Regions from separate parts of the Alteromonas sp. I10 genome, predicted to be linked through region 1. Evidence: predicted binding sites of a transcription regulator. Region 1 holds the regulator's gene; the other holds the start of a gene.
The links. The regulator FliA, encoded in region 1, starts transcription of late flagellar genes. The targets are predictions, from matches to a motif close to CTAAAGNTNNNNNNNNNNNNGCCGATA.
Positions count from the first base shown of each region.

Region 2: BZA03_RS18675 (DUF5610 domain-containing protein) is a predicted target of FliA. The motif match lies at 1,879-1,905, and genes of this name have one in related genera.

Region 1 is NZ_QJJN01000001.1:128,569-140,796, forward strand. It holds gene BZA03_RS00490 (murein L,D-transpeptidase) at 1-696, opposite strand, end outside; gene flhA (flagellar biosynthesis protein FlhA) at 939-3,038, shown strand; gene flhF (flagellar biosynthesis protein FlhF) at 3,068-4,477, shown strand; gene BZA03_RS00505 (MinD/ParA family protein) at 4,483-5,349, shown strand; gene BZA03_RS00510 (RNA polymerase sigma factor FliA) at 5,346-6,077, shown strand; gene cheY (chemotaxis response regulator CheY) at 6,114-6,497, shown strand; gene BZA03_RS00520 (protein phosphatase CheZ) at 6,532-7,287, shown strand; gene BZA03_RS00525 (chemotaxis protein CheA) at 7,300-9,534, shown strand; gene BZA03_RS00530 (chemotaxis response regulator protein-glutamate methylesterase) at 9,563-10,693, shown strand; gene BZA03_RS00535 (ParA family protein) at 10,722-11,486, shown strand; gene BZA03_RS00540 (chemotaxis protein CheW) at 11,494-12,228, shown strand, end outside.
Region 2 is NZ_QJJN01000011.1:172,318-184,545, reverse strand. It holds gene BZA03_RS18680 (RNA-binding protein) at 1-456, shown strand, start outside; gene BZA03_RS18675 (DUF5610 domain-containing protein) at 536-1,849, opposite strand; gene trmA (tRNA (uridine(54)-C5)-methyltransferase TrmA) at 2,026-3,123, shown strand; gene fabR (HTH-type transcriptional repressor FabR) at 3,244-3,840, opposite strand; gene BZA03_RS18660 (fatty acid desaturase) at 4,182-5,309, shown strand; gene sthA (Si-specific NAD(P)(+) transhydrogenase) at 5,489-6,910, shown strand; gene BZA03_RS18650 (hypothetical protein) at 6,967-7,272, opposite strand; gene BZA03_RS18645 (uracil-DNA glycosylase family protein) at 7,387-7,965, shown strand; gene BZA03_RS18640 (EAL domain-containing protein) at 7,962-10,187, opposite strand; gene BZA03_RS18635 (TIGR03899 family protein) at 10,402-11,238, shown strand; gene BZA03_RS18630 (phosphoadenylyl-sulfate reductase) at 11,235-11,981, opposite strand; gene cysI (assimilatory sulfite reductase (NADPH) hemoprotein subunit) at 11,971-12,228, opposite strand, start outside.

The DNA.
Region 1 (12,228 bases):
CCCTAAAAGACGAGACTTCAGCAACACAACTCTTTCGCTCGTTGAGTTCAGCTTAAGTGTTGGGCCAACTGGAATTTGTGTGGTAACTGTAGAAACTGCCGTGAGTAAACGACGCTTTTTTTCTAACAGTAACTGGTATTCATGGTGTGATGGCCACATGGCCCGCAATGTTGCAGAAACACCGTTAGTTAATGCGTGATTGAGCGATGCCACAGGATCCGCTTCTCTTTGCTTAAGGAACCACTGCGAATCTGCATTGGCGGGGCTAACAAGCCCATTTAATCGATGCAGAGTTTGACTGATGAAGGCATCGGTTGCTAGTACATCTAAGAGTGCCGTGTTGGCGTCGCGACTTTCGAGCATTGACGCGTGGTAATACTCGGGCGAGAAGCCATGTAACTCTGAATCAGCAATTTCATGGAGGAGTTCCTGAAGACGGTTTTCAGCATCACTAGTACCAAACCATATAAGCTGGTAGCCCTGTTGAGTGTAGACCTCGCTTACCAAAACTCTATTGTACACACGAGATGGGTTACTATTTTGTGAACCGTATATCTCCACTGAATCAACTAGCAAATTCTCCACACGCTGTCGTAAGTTAGGTTGTTTAGATGCATGAGCTACATGACTAAAAGTCAGCATGATGACAAGGCTGACCCAACAAAACGTTGCAACACGGTTTTGTAGTACTACCATGAATAATCCTTTTAAAACGAAGAGTAGGCCCTAGGAATAGTGACGTAATTATAAACTGTTCGTATGTCCCTCGGATACAAAATCTTAATCGCCCTATACAAGTCACTGTAGACAGTAATCACGCATGATTACAGCTCAGATTTGGATAACTTTTGCGTAAAACACAAAGCTGGCACGTTAGTTGAAAACTCACTAGAAGATTCACATAAAGCGTCAATTTTCTGATAGAGAGACACCAAGCCATGCAGTTATCCGGTTATCTTCAGCGATTCGATAAAAATCAGCTGCAAAATTTTACCAGTGGTTTAGGCGCACCCATCGTCCTTTTGGCAATTATGGGCATGGTTATATTGCCTATGCCGCCATTCTTACTGGACGTGCTGTTTAGCTTTAATATTGCGTTGTCGCTAGTCATTATCTTGGTGGCTGTACTTACCCAGCGTCCAGTAGATTTCGGCATTTTTCCCTTGGTGTTACTTATCGCTACCGTTTTGAGACTAGCGCTTAACGTGGCTTCTACTCGCGTTGTCTTACTTTACGGACATGAAGGCGGCGATGCAGCAGGTAAAGTTATCGAAGCCTTCGGTGAGGTCGTGATTGGTGGTAACTACGCCGTAGGTATTGTTGTTTTCGCCATTCTTCTTATTATCAACTTCAAAGTTGTAACCGCAGGCGCAGGACGTATTTCAGAAGTAAGCGCTCGCTTTACGTTAGATGCTATGCCCGGTAAGCAAATGGCCATAGATGCTGATTTAAATGCAGGGTATATAGATCAAGACCAAGCACGTAAACGCCGTGAAGAGATTACCGCAGAAGCGGATTTTTACGGGTCGATGGACGGTGCGTCAAAATTTGTAAAGGGTGATGCGGTCGCAGGCCTTTTCATCATGCTGATTAATATTGTCGGTGGTCTTTTTATTGGCATGATTCAGCACGGGCTTTCATTCGGTAACGCTATAGAAATCTACACCATATTGACCATCGGTGATGGTTTGGTGGCGCAAATTCCTTCATTATTACTTTCGGTCGCTACAGCCATTATCGTTACTCGTGAAAACGAGACCCAGGAAATGGGCAAAGAAATCCGCGGTCAGCTTGGTAATAATCAAGCTCTTTATATAGCCTCGGGCGTTCTATTTGTGATGGGTATCATTCCAGGGATGCCTCATATCGCATTCTTAGGCTTCTCATTCTTGATTGCAGGCTTTGCTTACTGGCAGTCGGTCCAAGAAAAGAGAAAGGCCGCAGAGCCCAAAGTGCCAGACAATGTGGTAAAAGATGAATCGGTTGCGCCTGAAGTGAAAGAGCTTGGCTGGGATGATGTTCAGCAGGTAGATACCATCGGATTGGAAGTGGGCTATCGCTTAATTCCTCTTGTCGATAAATCCCAAGGTGGCGAGTTGTTGACGCGCATTAAAGGCGTACGTAAGAAACTATCGCAAGAGCTGGGTTTCCTTATTCCGCCTGTCCACATTCGCGATAACTTGGATTTAGAGCCCAACACTTACACCATCGCTATGCTAGGCGTAACGATAGGCGATTCCATCATCAGTCACGATGAAGAACTTGCTATTAATCCAGGGCAAGTGTTCGGTAAATTAGAAGGGCGTGCCACTAAAGACCCCGCGTTCGGCTTAGACGCAGTATGGATTAAGCCCAATAAACGGGAGCATGCTCAAACCCTTGGGTACACAGTAGTAGACGCTGCGACCGTTGTAGCGACCCATTTAAGCCAATTACTCTCTAACAATGCATATCAATTATTAGGGCACGAGGAAGCGCAACAACTTCTTGATATGCTTGCCAAGCAGCATCCGAAACTGGTTGAAGGATTAGTACCAGACATTCTTCCTCTAAGCACCGTCGTGAAGGTACTGCAAACCTTATTGTTTGAAGGCGTGCCTATTCGCGATATGCGTACAATCGTGCAAACACTCAGTGAGTACGGCACGCGCAGCCAAGACCCCGATGTTTTAGTGTCTGCAGTGCGTATTGCCCTTAAACGTTTAATTGTCCAAGAAATTACTCAAGGTGCAAAAGAGATACCTGTCATAACCTTGGCGCCAGAGTTGGAACAGATGTTGCACCAGTCACTTCAAGCAGGTGGCGAAGATGGCGCTGGCATAGAACCAGGTCTGGCAGACAAGCTGCAAAAATCATTGCAGCAAGCCAGTCAGCAGCAAGAGTTAGAAGGAGAGCCTGCAGTACTCCTTACCTCAGGCATGCTACGACCCGTTCTGTCTCGCTTCTTAAAATATTCGGTTGTTGGGCTTCATGTTCTGTCTTACCAAGAAGTGCCTGACGACAAACAAATAAAAATAGTCAGTTCGGTCGGTCAATAATCTGACACTGGGTGATTGGAGAGGTTGCAATGAAAATTAGACGTTTCTTCGGCAAAGATATGCGTGAGGCGTTAAGCCAAGTTAAAGCTGAATTGGGCAGTGACGCTGTGATCATGTCAAATCGCAAAGTCGCTGACGGTATTGAGCTTGTCGCAGCCTACGACAAAGAGCCTGAAGCGAAGTTGTTTACGCCGAAAGCGTCTCCACAAGCCGCTGCAAAAACACCCGGTCAAAAGGCAGTGCCTAGCTTGAGCGAAATCATTGGTGACGACGGTCCTGATAGCCTTAAAGCACTGCTAGAAAAGCAGCACGGTGGAAATAATGGCGTGGCGAGTCCTGCGCAACCTAACCAACCAATGACAGCGAATGCTAAGCACGCCAATGAAATTGCTTCGCACTTAGACTTCTCAGAAGCCTTTATTGACGACGTAGAAGCCCAGCAGTCTTCTCATGAACCAGTTCGTCAGAACGCTTTCCCAGAGCATCAAGCGTCAAGTATGGATGATACCTCTGTGACGCAGTCAGCGGAGCTTGCGCAAATCAAGGAAGAGCTAGCGTCTCTTCGCGATGTATTGCAATATCAAGTGGCCGACTTGATGGAAGCTAAGAACAAACGTCAAAAACCTGTTCATCAATATCTAATCACCCGTTTAACCGATATGGGGTTAAGCAACGCGTTAGCGAAACAGCTTATTAGCTATACGCCGTCACATTACAACGAACGAGATGCATGGGTATATCTTCTTAACCTATTGGCTAATCGCATAAATGTGACAGGAAACGATATACTTAGCGCACAAGGTGCTGTTGCATTAGTAGGGCCAACAGGTACCGGTAAAACAACTACCGTTGCGAAACTTGCTGCCCGCTATGCGCAGAAATACGGTGCAGAGTCGGTTGCGATGATTACCATTGATACGTATAGAATTGCCGCCTATGAGCAGCTAGCGACTTACGGAAAGATTATTGGCTGCACGGTGAGAAAAGCGCAGACTAGTGAAGAACTTGCGGATTTATTATTCCAACTTCGTCATAAGCGACTAGTATTGATTGATACGGCTGGATTTAGTCAAAGAGACAGTCGATTAATTAAACAAATTAAGCAGTTTGATAACGGACAAATGCCAAATGTTAAAAAATATTTGGTAGCGCAAGCAAATACGCAATATCCTGCTTTGCAGAGAATCATTCAAGCGTATGATGATATTGAACTAAGTGGCTGTATTTTCACAAAGTTAGATGAGTGCTACTCTTTAGGAGAGGTGCTTAGTGCAGCGGTTGAATACCAATTACCGGTTAGTTATGTCACCGATGGTCAAAAAGTACCTGAAGACATTAAGATTGCAGAAGCGAAATCTTTGGTTTCCGCTGCTGCAAAGCTTTATAAAAAGTACGGTTTGAATCATACTAGTGGTAACAACGCAATTAAAACAGCATAAGCAGTATGATTGACGACCAAGCGAGTAGCTTAAGAAAAATGAAGCAATCACGGTTAATCAAAGTAATCGCCGTCACCGGTGGCAAAGGTGGCGTAGGTAAAACAAACATTACATTGAACACCGCTATCGCCATGGCGAAGCAAGGTAAACGTGTAATGGTTCTCGATGCGGACCTCGGTCTTGCTAACGTAGACGTTATGTTAGGTTTGCGTGTTGAGAAAAACTTATCCCACGTGCTTTCCGGCGAATGTACACTTGATGAAGTATTAGTGACCGGTCCGCACGGAATAAAGATTGCCCCTGCCACATCAGGCACGCAGTCGATGGCAGAATTGTCGCCAACGCAACACGCTGGCCTAATTCGTGCCTTTAGTGAGCTGCGCTCGCAAATTGACGTGCTTATCGTTGATACAGCGGCAGGTATTTCAGACATGGTGTTGAGCTTTTCAAAAGCCTCACAAGACATCATGGTCGTTGTGTGTGACGAGCCTACTTCATTGACAGATGCGTATGCATTGATAAAAATTCTGAATAGAGAGCACGGTGTTTTCCGCTTCAAAGTTGTGGCTAATATGGTGCGCGACGTGCGAGAAGGCCAAAAGCTATTTAGTAAATTGAGCAAAGTGACAGGGCGTTTTTTAGATGTTGCACTAGAATTAGTGGCGACAGTACCGTTTGACGAGAACATTCGTAAAGCAGTGCGTAAACAAACAGCCATTGTCGATGCTTACCCAGGTTCACCGGCAGCCGTTGCAATAACACAGTTGGCGAGTAAAGCCTTAACATGGCCTATTCCAGCGCAGCCAGGTGGCCATTTAGAGTTTTTCATTGAACAATTAGTTGCAGAAAAAGCCGTAGGAAGTCAGCGTTGAACAGCAAGGCAGCCGCTTATCAACAACAAACCGATAAAGCGCAGTTAGTCGAAAGACATGCGCCATTGGTTAAGCGTATAGCGCATCACTTGATAGCGCGATTGCCGGCTAGTGTTCTTGTAGACGATTTAATTCAATCAGGCATGATTGGATTATTAGAAGCCGCGCGAAACTTTGATGGTTCAAAAGGAGCCAGCTTTGAAACGTTTGCCGGCATTCGCATTCGCGGTGCTATGCTAGATGAAATTCGCAAAGGGGATTGGACACCGCGTTCAGTTCACCGAAATGGCCGAGCGATCACTGAAGCAATTTCGCAAGTAGAAAGCGAAACAGGCCGCGATGCTAGAGATTCTGATATTGCTGATAAGCTTAATGTAAGCTTGCAGGACTATCACCAAATGCTTAATGAAGTAAATGCCGGAAAGCTGGTAGGTATTGAAGATTTAGGTGTGTCAGAAGATGTTATTTCGACAGAGCAAAATCGAGGTAGCGACGCACCACTGGAAGATTTGATGCAAGGCGCTTTCCAAAAAGCGCTTGCCCATGCAATTACGACATTACCTGAAAGAGAAGCGATTGTACTTTCGCTGTATTATGATGAAGAGCTGAACCTAAGAGAAATTGGTGAGGTTCTTGATGTAAGTGAATCGAGAGTCAGTCAAATTCACAGTCAGGCCATGTTAAAACTCAAATCACGAATGAAGTCGTGGCAAGCTGACGAAGAATAGAAATTAATAACAATTAACCCCTCACTGGAGGCTATTTTGGACAAAAGCATGAAAATTCTCGTGGTCGATGATTTTTCTACCATGAGACGTATCATCAAAAACCTACTTAAAGATTTGGGTTTTTCCAACATCCAGGAAGCGGATGACGGAAGTACTGCATTGCCTATGTTGCAGCAAGGTGATTTCGATTTCGTAGTTACCGATTGGAACATGCCTGGAATGCAGGGTATTGACTTGCTTCGCGCGATTAGAGCCGATGACAAGCTCAAGCACCTACCAGTACTTATGGTTACTGCTGAAGCGAAGAAAGAGCAAATTGTTGCCGCTGCGCAAGCAGGTGTTAATGGCTACGTTGTTAAGCCGTTCACTGCAGCAACACTTAAAGAAAAATTAGATAAAATATTCGAACGTTTAGGTTGATCCAGACGCTCACCAGAGAAATGAGGTTTACTGGATGTCAACGAATGTAAACGTTCCAATTTCGTTGGAAGAAGCAAAACAGCTTGTCACCTACCTTGAAGAGGGTGACAACGCTTCAGCCAATGCCCTATTAGAAGCGGCCTCAATGAAAGAAAACGTTGAGTTATTTGCCGAAGTAGGGAAACTGACGCGTCAGCTCCATGACGCGCTGAATAATTTCCAAATAGACGACCGCATTAAAAATCTCGCGACCGATGATATTCCCGATGCACAATCCCGCCTAACCTACGTAATTGAAGAAACTGAAAAAGCTGCTAATACTACTATGGATGCCGTTGAAGCGAGCATGCCTATAGCTGAAATGCTGTCGGCGCGCATCGAAAAGGTTATGCCTGAGTGGAAGAAGCTGATGAATCGCCAAATAGAGTTGGGTGAATTCAAGGCTTTATGCGCAGACTTAGACGAATTGTTGGAAGAAGGTTCGGCACAGTCAGCTAAACTTACACAGTTACTTACAGAAGTATTGATGGCTCAAGGTTATCAAGACTTAACTGGTCAGGTTATTCGCCGCGTTATCGACTTGGTTAAAGAAGTGGAAGACAGCTTAGTTAACATGCTTACCATGTTTGGTGAACGCGACGGTGCAGAACAAACTAAACCATCTAGCGTTAAGGCCGATAAGGTTGATGGTGTAGAGGCAGAAGGCCCTATCATTGATGCCGATAAGCGCGACGACGTCGTGTCAGGCCAAGATGATGTAGATGATCTTCTGTCTAGCTTAGGTTTTTAGGGGAGCGGGCGCATGTCGTTTGATGTTGACGAGGATATATTACAGGACTTTCTAGTTGAGGCTGGAGAGATACTTGAACAATTACAAGAACAGCTCGTTGATCTTGAGAACAATCCTGAAGATGCGGATTTGCTGAATGCAATTTTCCGTGGTTATCACACAGTTAAAGGGGGAGCAGGGTTCCTGTCTCTTACCGAGTTAGTAGAAATTTGTCACGGTGCGGAAAACGTCTTTGACGTAATGCGTAACGGTCAACGAACACTAACCCCTGAACTGATGGATATTATTCTGCAAGCCACAGATGTGGTGGTTGAAATGTTTGAACGAGTGAAAGCTCGGGATCCATTAGAGCCAGCAGATGCACACCTAGTAGACTTGTTACACAAACTAAGTCGCCCGGAATCTCCAGATGAGAATATTTTTGGTGAACAAAGCGCGCCGGCGTCAGAACCTGAGCCCGCGATTGAAGAGCCAGAATTAGTTGTTGAAGAGCCTACTGCACAGGCACCAAGTTCTGGTGATAGCGGCGGTATTGACGAAATCACTGAAGATGAGTTTGAAGCGCTGCTTGATGAGCTTCATGGCTCTGGGGCACCAGGACAGTCCTCAGCGGCTAAAAGCGAACCTGCAAAGGCTGCTGCACCTGCTGCCGCTAGTGATAACGACGATATCACCGACGAAGAATTTGAAGCGCTGCTCGATGATTTACATGGCAAAGGCAAGTTTGGTGGTGAAGAAGCTGCGCCAAAGGCAAATACACCAGCTCCAGCACCAGTTACGCCGAGTTCAGCTGGTGATGAAGAAATCACCGATGACGAATTTGAAGCACTGCTTGACCAACTACATGGCTCAGGGCAAGGGCCTACCAAGCAGGGAGCCGTTTCAAAGGCGCCAGAGCCTCCTGTAGATAAGGCAGCAACAGAAGCGGTTCAAAAAGCGAAACAAGCAGCGCCCGCTGCGCCAAAAGCGACGCCTGCTCCTAGCGCCGCAGCGCCAGCTAAAGCAAGCGCGCCTGCTGCACCAAAAGCAGCGCCTAAAAAAGATGAGAAGAAGGCGGCACCAGCTGCGCCTCCTGCTGAGACTACAGTACGTGTAGATACCAAGCGTCTTGACCAAATTATGAACATGGTGGGTGAACTCGTACTAGTGAGAAACAGGCTAATAAGCTTGGGTATCAACAGTAACGACGAAAGCATGTCCAAAGCCATTGCCAACTTAGATGTGGTAACGGGCGACTTGCAAGGTGCGGTAATGAAAACCCGCATGCAACCAATCAAGAAGGTGTTTGGTCGTTTCCCTCGCGTTGTTCGAGACCTCGCTAGAAGCTTGAAAAAAGAAATAACCCTTGAGCTTGTGGGTGAGGAAACTGATTTAGACAAAAACCTGGTTGAAGCACTGGCCGATCCACTTGTGCATTTGGTGAGAAACTCCGTCGACCATGGTATTGAAATGCCTGATGACCGTGCTGCAGCGGGTAAGCCGCGCATGGGTACGGTTCAGCTATCGGCATCTCAAGAAGGCGATCATATTCTTCTAACCATCGAAGATGATGGTAAAGGAATGGATCCTGAAAAGCTTAAAGAAATTGCTATTAGTCGCGGTGTACTAGACGCAGACGCAGCTGCACGGATGTCGGATGTTGAAGCGTTTAACTTGATATTCGCGCCAGGGTTCTCAACCAAAACTGAAATTAGTGATATTTCTGGTCGCGGTGTGGGCATGGACGTGGTTAAGACCAAAATTAACCAACTTAACGGCACCGTGAACATTGATTCACAGCTAGGAAAAGGCACGCGACTGGATATCAAAGTTCCGCTAACGCTAGCCATTCTTCCGACGCTAATGATTGTTGTAGGAAAACAAACCTTTGCGTTACCATTAGGTGCGGTGAACGAAATAATAAATATGGACATCAAAAAGACCAACACGGTCGATGGCCAGCTAACAATGATAGTTCGTTCAAAAGCAATTCCGTTGTTCTTCCTTGGTGAATGGTTGATTCGAGGTCCCAAAAACATCGATAGAGAAAAGGGACACGTTGTTGTAGTGCAAATTGGTACACAACAAGTAGGATTCGTAGTAGACGCGCTAATAGGCCAAGAAGAAGTGGTTATTAAACCTCTTGATGCATTATTGCAAGGCACGCCTGGTATGGCGGGAGCCACGATTACATCAGACGGTGGAATTGCACTAATTTTAGATATTCCGAGCCTGCTTAAACGGTATGCGCGTAAACCCATCAAGTAAGGCGATGAATTAACAGGAATAATAATCCATGGTCTTTAAAGTCCTTGTCGTGGACGACTCGACTTTTTATCGTCGTCGAGTAAAAGAAATACTCGATGGCGATAGGGAACTTGAAGTTGTTGGGGAAGCGAGAAATGGGCGCGATGCACTTGAAAAAGCAGAAGCGCTTAAGCCGGATGTGATAACGATGGATGTTGAAATGCCTGTCATGGACGGCATTTCAGCTGTAAAGGCCATAATGGACAAACGGCCTACACCTATTCTTATGTTTTCGTCGCTTACGCATCATGGTGCGCAAGCGACATTAGATGCGTTAGAAGCGGGCGCGCTCGATTTCTTACCGAAGAAATTTGAAGATATCGCGCAGGACAGAAAAGACGCATCGCGCTTGTTGTGTACAAAAGTACGCTTAATAGCGCGTCGTGGTATTGGTCTTAAGCGTCCGTCGTTTCGCTCTACAGAGGCAAGAAAGCTTCCTGATAATGCGCCAAAGCAGGCGTTTTTTAAAACATCAGGGTTGCTATCAGGGCATAAAGACGCAGCCAAACAACCAACCGTTTCGTCTGTAAGAGCGACGGGAAAGCACTACAAGTGTTTGGCAATTGGGGCTTCTACAGGCGGGCCTGTGGCGCTTCAAAAAGTGCTGTCTCCTTTACCTGCAGAGTTTCCTTACCCCATTTTGCTTGTACAACACATGCCTGGAACATTTACTACGGCATTTGCACAGCGTTTAGACACAAACTGTAAGATTAGAGTAAAAGAAGCCGAGCACGGTGACATTCTAAAACCAGGTCATGCGTATCTTGCTCCCGGTGGGAAGCAAATGTTGCTAGAAACCATAGGTGCGAATAAACGCATTGCCATTGTTGACGCAAATGCGAGTGACAAGGTGAATTATAAGCCCAGTGTTGATCTCACTTTCAGTTCTCTGGCTAAAGCTTATGGTGGGGATGTATTAGGAATTATATTGACGGGTATGGGGGCTGACGGCAGAGAAGGATGTCGAATGCTCAAGGAAAAAGGCGCAACGATTTGGGCTCAAGACCAAGATTCCTGTGTTGTGTACGGTATGCCTCAAGCTGTAGCCGTTGCCAATATATCCAGTAAAAATATAAACATTGATGATATGAGCAGTTGCGTTCAAACCGAAATGCGATAGCAGTTTGAACAGTAATGGAACAGCAAATATGAAAGTGTGGACAGTAGCGAATCAGAAAGGTGGTGTAGGAAAGACTACCACTACGGTGAGCCTTGGCGGCTTGCTTGCACAGCAAGGCAAGCGAGTGCTCATGATTGATACTGATCCACATGCATCGCTGAGTTATTACTTCGGTATCGATGCAGAAGCGTCAAGTCATTCAGTTTACGATATTTTTATTAAGTCTAATGACATTACGGCCGATAATGTTATGGATTGTCTGTGCCCGACAAAGTTAGACAACTTATATGTGCTTCCTGCAACAATGGCGCTCGCGACCTTAGATAGAACGATGGGTAGCGAACAAGGTATGGGCTTAGTCCTAAAAAAAGTGTTGGCAAAAATCGCAGGGGAATTCGATGTTGCTATCATCGATTGCCCTCCAGTGCTTGGGGTGCTGATGGTTAACGCTCTTGCAGCGTGTGACAAGGTTATCGTGCCTACCCAAACGGAATATCTGGCGCTTAAAGGGCTAGACAGAATGATTCGTACCATGGAAATTATGGGACGTTCGTTGGACAAATCCTTTGATACTGTGATTATTCCAACTATGTTTGATAAGCGCACTAACGCGGCGCTTGCATCGCGAAAGCGCTTAATGAATGACTATGGTGAGCGCGTGTGGGAAGGGGTTATTCCCGTCGACACGCACTTCAGGGATGCAAGTTTAGTACAGCTTCCCATTTCCGCAGCGTACCCCAAAACACGTGGTGTGTCTGCGTACGAGAAACTATTAGCGGTATTGGAGAAATAACGAGAACATGAGCAAGCAATCGCCTTTTGCCCGTGAAGAAGTGATGGAGGCATACCTTGATAGCCTCCTCAAAGAGCCAGAAGCACCGGAAGATGTGACTGCGCGCACGGCAAAATTGCTCGAGCAGGCTTCTCAGCAGATGGCTGAAACGGCACTTGCTTCTACCGCCAATGAAAGTGAGCCGCTATCGAATGAACAAGAAGCGATAGCGGAAAAGGTTACATCGTTAATTGAAACGCAAAAAGCAAAGACAATTGAAGATGAACAGCAACAGTCTCACGCAGAAACTTTAGTAGAAAATGAACAAGAAGCTGCGTTAAACCGCGCTGAAAAAACAAAAGTTCCACTAAAGGATACTCTCGGTTTTCGCTTTCAGGCGCTATTCTTTGAGGTTGCAGGGTTAACACTTGCGGTGCCTTTGACGTCGCTAGGTGGGATCCACCAAATTGAGAAGATTGGCCCTTTATTTGGAAAACCTGATTGGTTTATGGGTGTAATGTTGCACAGAGAGTCTAAACTAAGTGTTGTTGACTCTGCAAAATGGGTAATGCCAGAAAAATATGACGAAAACCTCGCACAATCGCTTAACTACCGATATCTTATAATGTTAGGGGAAAGTGCGTGGGGTCTGGCTAGTGAAAAGCTAGTCAATACGGTCAATTTGACTACCGATGATGTTAAATGGCGCGAGTCCACAGGTAAGCGTCCCTGGTTAGCAGGGATGGTTAAAGAAAAAATGTGC
Region 2 (12,228 bases), on a different contig from region 1:
GGCTTTATTCAATGCGCTGTTATTAGCGCTATTTTTGCAATTGCAGGTTACTTGTTATTTTCTTCTGCTAGTTTAAACGTCCATGTTCCACTGACCGTCTCAGCAGCTCTGCTGATCAGCGGTATCGTTACTCCTTGGCTAGCGTCTCTTATTCAAAGTCCATCTTCCTCAGATGCCAGAGCACATTCTAATGACGGATCAGTAGAAACTTTATATGTGGGTAATTTGCCTTATAGAGCAAACGAGAACGCAGTAAAGGAATACTTCAGTAGCTTTATTGAAGTACAGTCGGTTCGCTTAATGAAGGATCGTAAAACTGGAAAAAGAAAAGGATACGGTTTTATCGAAGTTGTAACTGACGACTTAAACAGCGTTATCGATAAAACTAACGACTCAATCTTCCAGGAGCGAACCCTAAAAGTTCGCCCTGCAAAGGACAAAGTCGAACACGCATAATTTTGTGAGTACGGTTTATAGGCTATAAAAAAGCCCGGTTAGCTTTCGCTACCGGGCTTTTATATTAGTAAATAGTTAGTTATTCACTTGTCTCAGCAGATTGAGGAAGTCCATTAAGTAACGTTTGATTAAAAGCGTGAAACCTATTTATAGCAGATACAAGATCTGGCACCTGCACGTCTTTGATCTCATTAATCAACCCACCTATTAAGGTATTATAGTCTTCGTTACTTTCTAACGTACTTTCGGCATTAGCAAAAGTATCCATCATCTTTTCTAGATATTGCGCTATAGGGCTAACCACATTTCCAAACTTCGAATTATCGCTTTTGTCTTCATTGTAATGTTGGATGTTCTCATACGTCTTTAGCACTTCGGTCTGTGTTGTTCTATTTAACTGTAACGCGTAGCCAACTAACTCTTTATCGTCAAAGCCTAAACTTAACGCTTCTTCAAATGCTTTGTCGATGTCACCACTGTAAAAGGTGTCGGCGAGATCCTGAACTTGACCAACCAAATCAGCTATCGACTCTAACTCATCTTCATCAAGCTCGCCTTTTAATGAAAAGCTAATACCGCTTCGCTCATAGTATTGGTACGAAGTTTGTTGTTGGTATGACGCTGAAAAATTGTTTTCACCTTGCTCGCCACTACCGCCTGATTGCTCCTGAGATGCCTGTGCTTGGAAATTAAGTTGTTGAGATGCTTGGAACGAGCGAAGACTCTCAAAACTAAAACTCACTTCGTCGCCATCTTTAGTTCGAATCAGCAAGCTTCCGCTTTTCTCATCAGATGCAGCTACCGCGTTTAAGGACGAAAGCGTTACAGCGTTCGGCTGCTGGCGACCAAATATGTCAGTTTCCAGATCGTTTATTCCTGTATCGATGAGAGCGCGGCTTTTTGTCATTCCTTGCTCAATCTCTTCATTCATAAAACCAGCGAGGTCTTTTTCAGCCATAGCGAATCCACGGCTTACGCCTTCTCTCGCTTGGCTAAATAAGCCATTAAGCTTTTCTTCGCTGGCACCACCGTTTGCCGCACCTCTAATAACGCCACCTACGAACTTAAGTACGTTTCTGGCAACTTTTTCAAAGTCGAACAAACTGTTCGACTTATCTTCAATGCTTTTCTCTTTGGCTTCTTGTGGCTTTTGGCCATCTATAACTAACGCTTGGTTAAGGCTGCTACTTACCACACGTAAGCCGATGCTAGTTTGGCTACTGGAAACAGATACTGATGCCGCTTGTTGTTTAGAAAACTCAGCCGCTTGCTGCAATCCGTCTTGCTGTAACTGCTTTTTCAACATTTCGTTCGGGTGAACTGATGCCTTTTGATCTGCTTTTTGATCGACCTTCTGGTCGCCCATAAAAGCCTTAATTTGACCCACGTTCATAATTTGATCCTCACTATCCTCAATCTTATTATCGGCAAAGAATCAGTATTGTTTAATTTTAATACAGCTTTTTTTACTGGGTCGTTCCTAATAATAATGCAGAAGTAGATAGCGCTTGTTGCAGTTATTTTATAAGGGACTACAATTCGCGACCTCAACATTGAATGGAGAATTTTATGACCGCGACCGAACAACAACGCTATCAAGCTCAGTTGGACGAAAAAGTAGAACGTCTTACTGCGTTACTTTCTCCGTTCAATGCGCCTGACTTGTCCGTATTCCCATCGCAACCAACGCACTACCGTATGCGCGCCGAATTTAGAGTATGGCATGAGGGCGATGATTTATTTCACATCATGTTCAACCAGGAAACAAAAGAAAAGTATCGCGTAGATAGCTTCCCTCCAGCTTGTAAAGCAATAAACCATGCTATGGCTTTGTTGCTTGAAGAAGTAAGACCAAATGAGGCGCTAAGAAAGAAGCTTTTTCAAATCGATTATCTTTCTGCACTATCTGGCGAGCTTGTCATCAGCCTTTTATACCATCGTCAACTAGATGAGAAGTGGCAAGAGGCTGCAAAAGAATTAAAGGCGAAACTCGAGGCTCACTTTCCGAAAGTAAACATCATCGGCCGTGCGAGAAAACAAAAGCTTATTATCGACAACGATTTTGTTATTGAGCGCTTACCCGTTAATGGCAAAGAATTCATATTTAAGCATATCGAAAATAGCTTCACTCAGCCCAATGCCGAAGTGAACTGTAGCATGATTGAATGGGCACTAGATTGCGTAAAGCCGCTCTCTGGCGATTTACTGGAGATGTATTGCGGTGCAGGTAACTTCTCACTGCCGCTAGCGCTTCACTTCGATAATGTTGTGGGGACCGAAATAGCCAAGCCCTCTGTACAAGCTGCGCAGTTTAATATTGAACAAAATCAGCTTAATAATGTGAAGATCGTAAGACTCGCCGCTGAAGAATTCACTCAGGCTATGAAAGGTGAACGTACGTTTAGTCGCTTAGAAGGCATTGATCTAAGTACATATAATTTCACAACTGTATTGGTTGACCCACCAAGAGCTGGGTTAGATGAAGACTCGCTTAGAATGATTCAGGATTACGATAATATCGTGTATATCTCGTGTAACCCTGAAACGCTGGCGCAAAATCTTGAGCTTTTAAGTGAAACTCACGACGTTGCTCAATCGGCACTATTCGATCAATTCCCGTTTACTCATCACATTGAGGCGGGCGTTTTACTTACACGCAAAAGCTAGTTTTGGTACAAATTGACAAGGCCTTTGGAGTCACAAAGGCCTATGAAGACGTATTAAAATAAGGTGGCTTTGATTAGAGCAAACGATGTGGACTTAAAAGGCCAATCGCCACTAATTCAATTATACGCTTTTTTGCGTTGCACCTACTTGAACGAAGCGAAGCTGTGCTTTCACTCTCTCACCAATTTCGCGGCGAAGCTTATCATCAGCTTCTAGTGCTTCAGCACCTGCACTGAATACGAGCCTAACCATAGCATCAGCTTGAAGCTGCGCGCATGCGTATTCTACGCCCTGCTGTTCAATAATGTAGTCGGTCAACTCGTCGATGAAGTGTTGAATCTCTCTAAATACTGCCAACCGATAAGCCGACGACGTACCAGTATGCTCGCGTAGTAATAAACGAAATACGTTTGTATTTGCCGCAATAAATTCCATGAAGGTTTCAACAGAAGTATGTATTACGCCGCCTCCAGAGGCTATCCGCCGCCTTGCCTGACGCATAAGCTGCCGCAATGCTAAACCGGCTTCATCCACCAGCGTTAAACCCAATTCGTCCATATCTTTAAAGTGTCGGTAAAAAGACGTAGGTGCTATACCTGCCTCTCGGGCAACTTCACGCAAGCTGATTGCCGATAAGCTGCGGTTTTCATCGAGCAAAGAAAACGCAGCATGAATGATATTTTGGCGGGTTTTTAATTTCTGTTCTTGTCGACTCACATTCGCACCATAGGTTGATTAGCTCTGAACGGCTTGATGATTTTTAGCACTTAGGGTTGAAGCCCTTACGTCATCTGTATAGCCATTAACGCAATCAAACTTCGTACATCAAAGACTAGCATGTGTAGTTTATCGCAACACACACCAGTGGGGAAAGAGAAACAGAATCATCTCTTTTATAAACAAGCATTAAGCAGAAAAAGCCACAATTAACGAGCGCTTCAGCGTAGCTTTACTATAATTAAACTTTACACATGTAAGCAGAACTAATCTGGGTTTTGCTTGCCTGAAGCCTCGTAAAACGATAAATTAGCGAACAGTTGTAAGCCAAGTTGTATAAAATGAAAAAACCTCCTCTTATCCTTACTAATGTGCTGGTATTTATTATATCTGGCGCAATTGCGTTTATTGGTGTGCCGCTATGGGTGGCGTATCAAGGCATCGATTGGGCAGAAATCGGTGCGGCTATATTCCTATTTTACTTTACCGGTATGTCTATAACTGCCGGCTACCACCGCTTATGGTCGCATAAAACTTACGACGCCAATGTGGTTGTTCGTGTGATCCTTGCGATTGGTGGCGCTATGGCGCTGCAAAATAGTATTTTGCACTGGTCGTCAGATCATCGCGTTCATCATCGTCATGTTGATGATAACGACAAAGACCCCTACTCTGCCAAGAAAGGGCTATGGTTTGCGCATATCGGCTGGATGTTGCGTGAGTATCAGGCCAAACGTTACGATGACTACAGTAACTGTAAAGATCTTCAAAAAGATAAAGTGGTGATGTGGCAGCATAACTACTATTTGCCCATCGTGCTGGCGGCCAACTTTGGTATCACAGGTCTTCTGGGCTATTTAAATGGTGACGTATTAGGCATGATCTTGGTAGCCGGTGTACTTCGCCTGGTGCTAGTGCATCACGTAACCTTCTTTATCAATTCTCTTGCTCATTTTTGGGGTAGCCAGCCTTACACCGATAAGAACACAGCACGAGATAACGGTATTCTTGCGTTTTTTACCTTTGGTGAAGGTTATCACAATTACCATCACATCTTTGAGTACGACTATCGTAATGGCATTCGCTGGTATCAGTTTGATCCTACAAAATGGCTTATTAAGGGATTATCACTGGTAGGACTGACATCCAACCTTCGCAAAGTGCCAGAAGAGCGCATCGAGAAAGCGTTAGCAGCAATGCAGCTGCAAAGAGCAAGTGAAAAAGTATCGCTACTGCCTAATGCTGAAGAAATGATGCATACCATTCAAGAAGAATACGACTTGTTAATGCAGCGCATGAGTGAATACTACGCCACGAAAAAACGTGTTATGCGCGTTAAACAACGCACCCTAAAGCGCAGTATCGAAGGGCTTGAGCTTGCATACAAGTACAAAGAGCTGAAACACGCATTTGCTGTACAGAAAGAGAAATGGACACAGTTACATAGTTTGTCATTGCAAATGGCGTAAATTAACGCCCTCTTTTATACGTTTGAACGCTAAGAACCACATAAGTGTCTGCTTATGTGGTTTTTTTTTATTCTATAGTTGGATAAGGTCGTTATACTAAAACCAGAATCATTCATTTTGTATTGCGGCTAATCTAGTGGTGACATCGCATTACAAAAGTAACAACATGGGAAAGTAAGATGGCAACGAAGCAAAAAACCAAAGCCCCGTCGTATCATTACGACGCTATCGTTATTGGCACAGGTCCTGGTGGTGAAGGCGTTGCAATGCAGCTTGCCAAAGCCGGAAAAAAAGTGGCGGTTGTTGAGCGCTACGAGGCAGTGGGAGGGGGTTGTACCCATTGGGGAACCATTCCATCGAAAGCGCTTCGTCACTCAGTAAGTCGTCTTATTGAATATAACTCTTCTCCCTTGTTTGCCGACAACCACTTAAGTAAGAGTCTTACGTTTTCTGACATCATGCGCCATGCTAGCGGTGTGGTAAAAAGCCAAACTCGACTTCGCTCTTCTTTCTACGACAGAAATCGTGTGACGCTATTTCACGGCGAAGCCAGTTTCGTAGATGCGCATACGTTAGAGATAACCCGTAAAGATGGCTCTAAAGATACTGTCACTGCAGGCCAAATTGCTATTGCCACAGGGTCGCGTCCTTATTGTCCTAAAGACATCGACTTTAATCACCCGCGTATTTATAACTCAGACACTATCCTATCTTTAGATCACGATCCCAAATCAATAATTATCTATGGCGCTGGGGTCATTGGCTCTGAATATGCCAGTATTTTCAGAGGACTAGGCGTAAAAGTTGACCTCGTTAACATGCGCGATCGCTTACTGTCATTTCTTGATGACGAGATATCAGACGCACTCAGTTATCACCTGTGGAACAATGGCGTACTCATCCGGCACAATGAAGCCTATTCTTCGGTTGAAGCTACCGATGACTCGGTTATTTTAAACTTAGAGTCGGGCAAGCGTATGCGCGCAGATTGTCTCTTGTTTGCTAACGGAAGAACGGGTAATACAGATACACTTAGACTCGAGAATATTGGTTTAAAAGCCGATGGCAGAGGCCAACTCAAGGTTAATGAAAATTATCAAACTGACGTAGACAATGTATTTGCAGTCGGCGATGTCATTGGCTATCCAAGTTTAGCATCTGCGGCTTATAACCAAGGTCGCTTTGCCGCTGAAGCTATGCTTGGCATAAAAACACATTCGGCATTGGTAGAAGATATTCCGTCAGGCATATACACAATCCCAGAAATAAGTTCTGTTGGTAAAACAGAGCAAGAGCTTACTGCAGCGAAAGTGCCTTATGAAGTGGGAAGAGCTCAGTTCAAACATTTGGCCAGAGCCCAAATCGCGTCAACGCAGACAGGAAGTCTGAAAATCTTGTTTCATCGCGAAACTAAAGAAATCTTGGGCATTCATTGTTTCGGTGAACGTGCCTCCGAGATTGTTCACATCGGCCAAGCGATCATGCAGCAAAAGGGCGAAGGCAATACCATAGATTACTTCGTTAACACTACGTTTAACTATCCAACCATGGCAGAAGCTTATCGAGTTGCTGCTATTAATGGACTTAATAGAATTTTCTAACGGACACAAAAAAGCCGGCGAGATTGTCGCCGGCTTAATATGCGTTAACTAAGAATTTAGTTACGGTTCGCAGCAAGCGCGTTAAGCGAATCTTTATGTGCTACGATGTCGATGTGCATATTTTCTTGATCGAACGTCATTGTTGCAATGGCGTAGTCACCCTGACTATCGCTTGCAATGTCGATCAACTTTGCTTGTGCATCACGGAAACGAATGTTATTGCCGATTTTGTCAGACATACATTGGTTATTCATTTCGAATGTTTTCGCATCCATGCAATCGAAAAGCTGGTTATCACCAGATTCCGCATGCGCAATACCAAAGGCCGCTGATAGAGCTAGGGTTAGTACTACTTTACGCATGTTTCTTCTCCTGTGTTACAGTCTACTACTGTCACTATTAAACATACTGTATATACATAAGATAGTCAAACTGAGATCATAGTTTTGTGACAAAAGTATGACAAAGAGAAATATTTGGAGAAAAATGTGAAAGGCCACGATGCACTGGTGGTTAAAGCGAGAAATTGTAGACTGTGTGCCCCTCACCTACCGCATCAACCCAACCCCATATTTAGCACTGCACCTTCAACTAAAGTGCTTATTATTGGGCAAGCACCGGGGTTGAAAGCTCATGAACGCAACATTGCGTTTGATGATCCCAGCGGAGATCGGTTACGCGATTGGTTGTCTGTCTCGAGGGAGACCTTTTATAACCCACGCTTAATTTCGGTGCTGCCAATGGGCTTCTGCTTTCCAGGTTATAAAAATGGAGCAGATGCCCCGCCAAGAAAAGAATGTGCTCCCGCTTGGCATAATGACTTTCTTCTTCATTTAAAACCTGAAGTAACGCTTTACGTGGGACGTTACTCGCAACAGTATTATTTACCGCAACACAAAACGTTAACTGAAGCTGTACGCAGTCCGACTGAAACACATTTCGTACTGCCCCACCCGTCAGGAAGAAACAACAGGTGGCTAGCTAAAAACCCTTGGTTTGAATTAGATATCCTTCCCAAGTTGCGAGACACTGTCGAATCTGTATTAAAAGTTTAGTCGTGCTCTTCAAGAAACGCTAAAAGCGCATCGAACGGCATAGGCTTCGCGTACAAGTAGCCCTGTGCTTCGTCACATCCAAGCTTTATCATGTAACTCGCCTGCTCTCTTTTTTCTACGCCTTCGGCGATAGTCAATAAGCCTAGCTTGTTACCCAAAGTCACAATGGTCTCAGCAAGCACTGCGCTTGCACCCGGTTTAATGTCTTTGACAAAAGAACGATCGACCTTCAATCGATCTAACGGAAGCTGCTGTAGATAACTCATGGAGGAAAAGCCTGTTCCAAAGTCATCAATGGCTATTTTCACCCCAAATTCTTTTAACGAACGCAATGCATCTATTACAATTTGCGGCTCATCCATCACCACGCTTTCTGTTATTTCTAGCTCTAACAGGCTTGGGTCGCAGTTGGCGTTAGATAGTGCCTGCTTAACTTTTTCTACAAATAACCTGTCACGGAACTGCGGAATAGAGATGTTAACGGCAACTCTTAGATGGCCGTAGCCTTTTTCTTTCAATTCCTGAAGACGACGGCATGATTCTTCTAATACCCATTCACCGATATCAACGATAAGGCCTGAATACTCAGCAAGTGGCACAAATACGGCGGGAGAAATATATCCCCCTTCACCATTGGGCCAGCGTAGTAAGCCTTCCATGCCAACAACTTTTTCATTCAGTAAGTCCACTTGCGGCTGAAACCACAGCTCCAGCTTTCTTGCTGCAAAGTCACTTCGGAGTTGGCGAATCATATCTAGGCGCCAAGTCGTCTGATCTTCAATATCTTTGGCGTAATATTCGAAGTTATCTGTCAGATTTTTCTTAGCACGGTTTAACGCAATATTCGTGCGCTTTAAAATCTCAATGCCGATGTGGCGTTTATTGTCTAACTTGCACAAACCAAGTGTTATATTCACCGGAAGGGTGTGATCACCTACCTGAAATGAAGATTGGAAAATGTTGTTAATGGACTTGGGGCATACCAAATCGTCAGGACCAATAAGACCAAATACATCAGCACCTATGCGGCCTTTTTTAACTATGCTATCGAAAGAAGATTGAAAGCGATCGCTTATAGCTCGCAACAATTCGTTGCCGACTTCTTGCCCTAAACCATCATTTATATCGGAAAAGTGATTTACGTCGATAAGAGCTACGCTATAGTTTTCTCCGGCAAACAAATGAGGTTTATCGAGCATATTGATAAACTCATTGCGGTTTGGCAGACGGGTTAACCAGTCTCTGAACGCCGCATTTCTTAATTCATGGAAAAGATTAACGTTTTCGTATCCCACTGAAATACTGGATAGAAAAACCTCAAGCAAGTGCTTGTCTAGCTCACTAATCTCGTGGGTTTGTCGAACAAATACGGCAGCTTCAAAACCAGCGCGGCTGATATACAGCACAGAGCAACTAGGCTCAAAAATGTGCTTTTTAAGACGTAGGCACCGACTAATATTTTCTTCAATTTCAAGGTTTTTAAGCGTGAACACAGGCTGGTTTATAAATTTCGCATACTCCCCCGCAGCGCCAAGCACGTAAACCTCTTCGTCCTCTCGGTCTAGCAAAGAACCCGCTCTTGCGCACAATAAACCTTCGGAATCTAAACCAATAAGCGAACTAATCTGAGTAACTACACCTTCGCAAAACTCTTTCACCGAATGTTCTTCAAACAAGTTCGCTGAAGAGGTGATTATTTTCTCTAAACCAGCACGGCTTTGACTAATCGTTACAATTTGCTGATAAGAGCGTAGTGAGGAAATGATAGTAGTTAGTAATTTGGCGCGAGTAAGTTCTGTTTTGGTTTTGTAGTCATTGATATCGTAAACTTTAATGACTTGCTCTTCAGGCGCGTAGCCGGGCTGGCCCGTACGTAAGATAATTCGAGGTTCAACTAACTTCATGTCTTCGCGGATGTATTTAACAACATCAAAACCCGCGTCATCAGTCTCCATAACGACATCAAGTAAAATTATGGCAATGCTGTTGCCATATTCGTGCAGCATTTCTTTGGCTTGTTTTGCTGAATAAGCGTGGATGAAGTTTAATTTGCGATCGTTTACGATGAGATCAGATAGCGCGAGACGCGTTACGGTGTGAATCTCTTCATCGTCATCGACAATAAGAATGTTCCAGTCTTTGCCCAATAAGGTTTGCTCTTCAACTGAACCATCATCATCTAAAAAAATTAATTCGTCGTTATCGTAATCCATTGCCGACATTACCGCTCATTTCCTCGATACAAACAAAACAAGAATGCGCTACTCATTGTATTAAGGCAACGATTACATTGATAAATGGGTTACGCAATGCAATAGTGCTCTCATGTTACATGCCATTTTACATTCGATCATTTAAGCATTTATGAAGATTACATCCCAGCACTTTTCCCCTGAGGTAAAAAAACCACAGGAAACGGAAGAGAAGACTGTAAAGGTGACAGCCGAATCGCCTGCGGCTGAAAAAGCGGCCAGCAACGCAGTGAAAACCGATGCTAGTCGCCAACGCATGCTTTCCTGGTTTGCCAGAGTGGGTATAAGCCCCTCTATGATGTCCCCTGATCCTAAAAAGCAAAAGCATGCACTAGAAAGAAGAAAACAAATATTAGAAACCCAAAAAGCGAGCAATCTTCAAGCTGTATTAAATATAGCATTAAATGTGACGATCAACGAACAAACTAGTGATAATCTTGATCCCGACTGGTTTTTCGCATTTAGTACCATGGCTGAGGAAATTTACAGCCCGCCCATGCAGGAATTATGGGGAAAGATTTTTGCCGTTGAGGTGGCTCGCCCGGGCAGTTTTTCCCTTCGTACATTGCAGCTATTAAAGACGCTAACTCATAGGGATGCACAAGTATTCAATAAGGCTGTGAATGTTGCGAGTAGAAGAAATAACGATGCGGTCCCGCGTATTCTTGTGGGGTATCACAAACGCAAAGGCTTGCTTTCACTATTGAGACGCCCTGTTCCTGAGCAAATTAACTTAGCCAACGTAGGGTTGAGTTACCCTGATCTGTTGTCTTTGCAAGAGATGAAGTTGATTTATACCAGCGAAATTGAAAGCGCCGAATACGATGAAGGTCAGCAAGTAACCTGGCGATGCGTAAATGAAAATATTTCATTAACCAGTAAAACGTCGGGGGTTGCTTTGGTGTATTACAAGTTCACTTCGGTCGGCAGTGAGCTGTATAAATTAGTGACTAAGTCGCCTAATGAAGTGTATTTAACCAGCATTAAGTCGGTGTTAGGCGAGGTATTTAACGTAAGTTAAATACCGTCACCAAACTCGTGCAATCCACACTCACGTTTCAAACCAAAGAAGCGCGTGTCTTGCTCACTCATTCCTTCTTGGAGCGACTGCGTGGTATGCCAATCACCGATGGATACATACCCTTGCTCCCAAAGCGGATGATAAGACAAGTCGTTATCTTTCAGGTAGTAATGTAAGTCTTTGTTGCTCCAATCAATGATCGGGTAAAGTTTAAACTGCTGCCCTACTTTTTGTAGAACTGGAAGCTTTCCCCTGGTATCTGATTGGCTTCTACGCAAACCTGCAAACCACGTACCTGCTTTCAGGTCACGTAAGGCGCGCTGCATTGGCTCAACTTTGTTCATCTTATTGTATTTCTCAATACCTTCGATGCCTTGTTCCCAAAGTCTGCCAAAGCGCGCTTCCTGCCACGCAGAAGACATCTCTGCGCTGTACACATGCAAATTTAAATTGAGCTTTTCTACAAGTTCATCAATAAACTTATATGTCTCAGGAAAAAGATAGCCTGTGTCGGTAAGCACAACAGGAATATCCGGTTGTGCTTGGGTAAGCATATGCAGCATAACCGCCGATTGTGCTCCAAAGCTTGAAGACACAATATGAGTATCAGGCAAGTTGTCCAGCGCCCAAGCTACTCGCTCCTGCGCTGTCATTTTCTCTAACGTTTCATTGATATCAGCAAGGGCTTCCTTACTGATATCAAGCGTTAGTGGTTGCTGCTTAATCGCTGTATTATTCGTCATAGAAATCCCGTGCGGAGTCTACTACTGGTTTTACAACACCAGCGCGAACAACGTAATCACCAAAGGCTTCACCCGCTTCACGATCTTTGGCCCACTGGCCAAACAGTGAATCTAGTTCTGCCATGATTTCCTGTTCGCTTATGTTTTCTCGATACATACGTGGAATACGTGTACCTTCTCGGTTTCCACCCAAATGCAAATTGTATTTGCCTGGGCCCTTACCTACTAAACCAACCTCAGACAACAT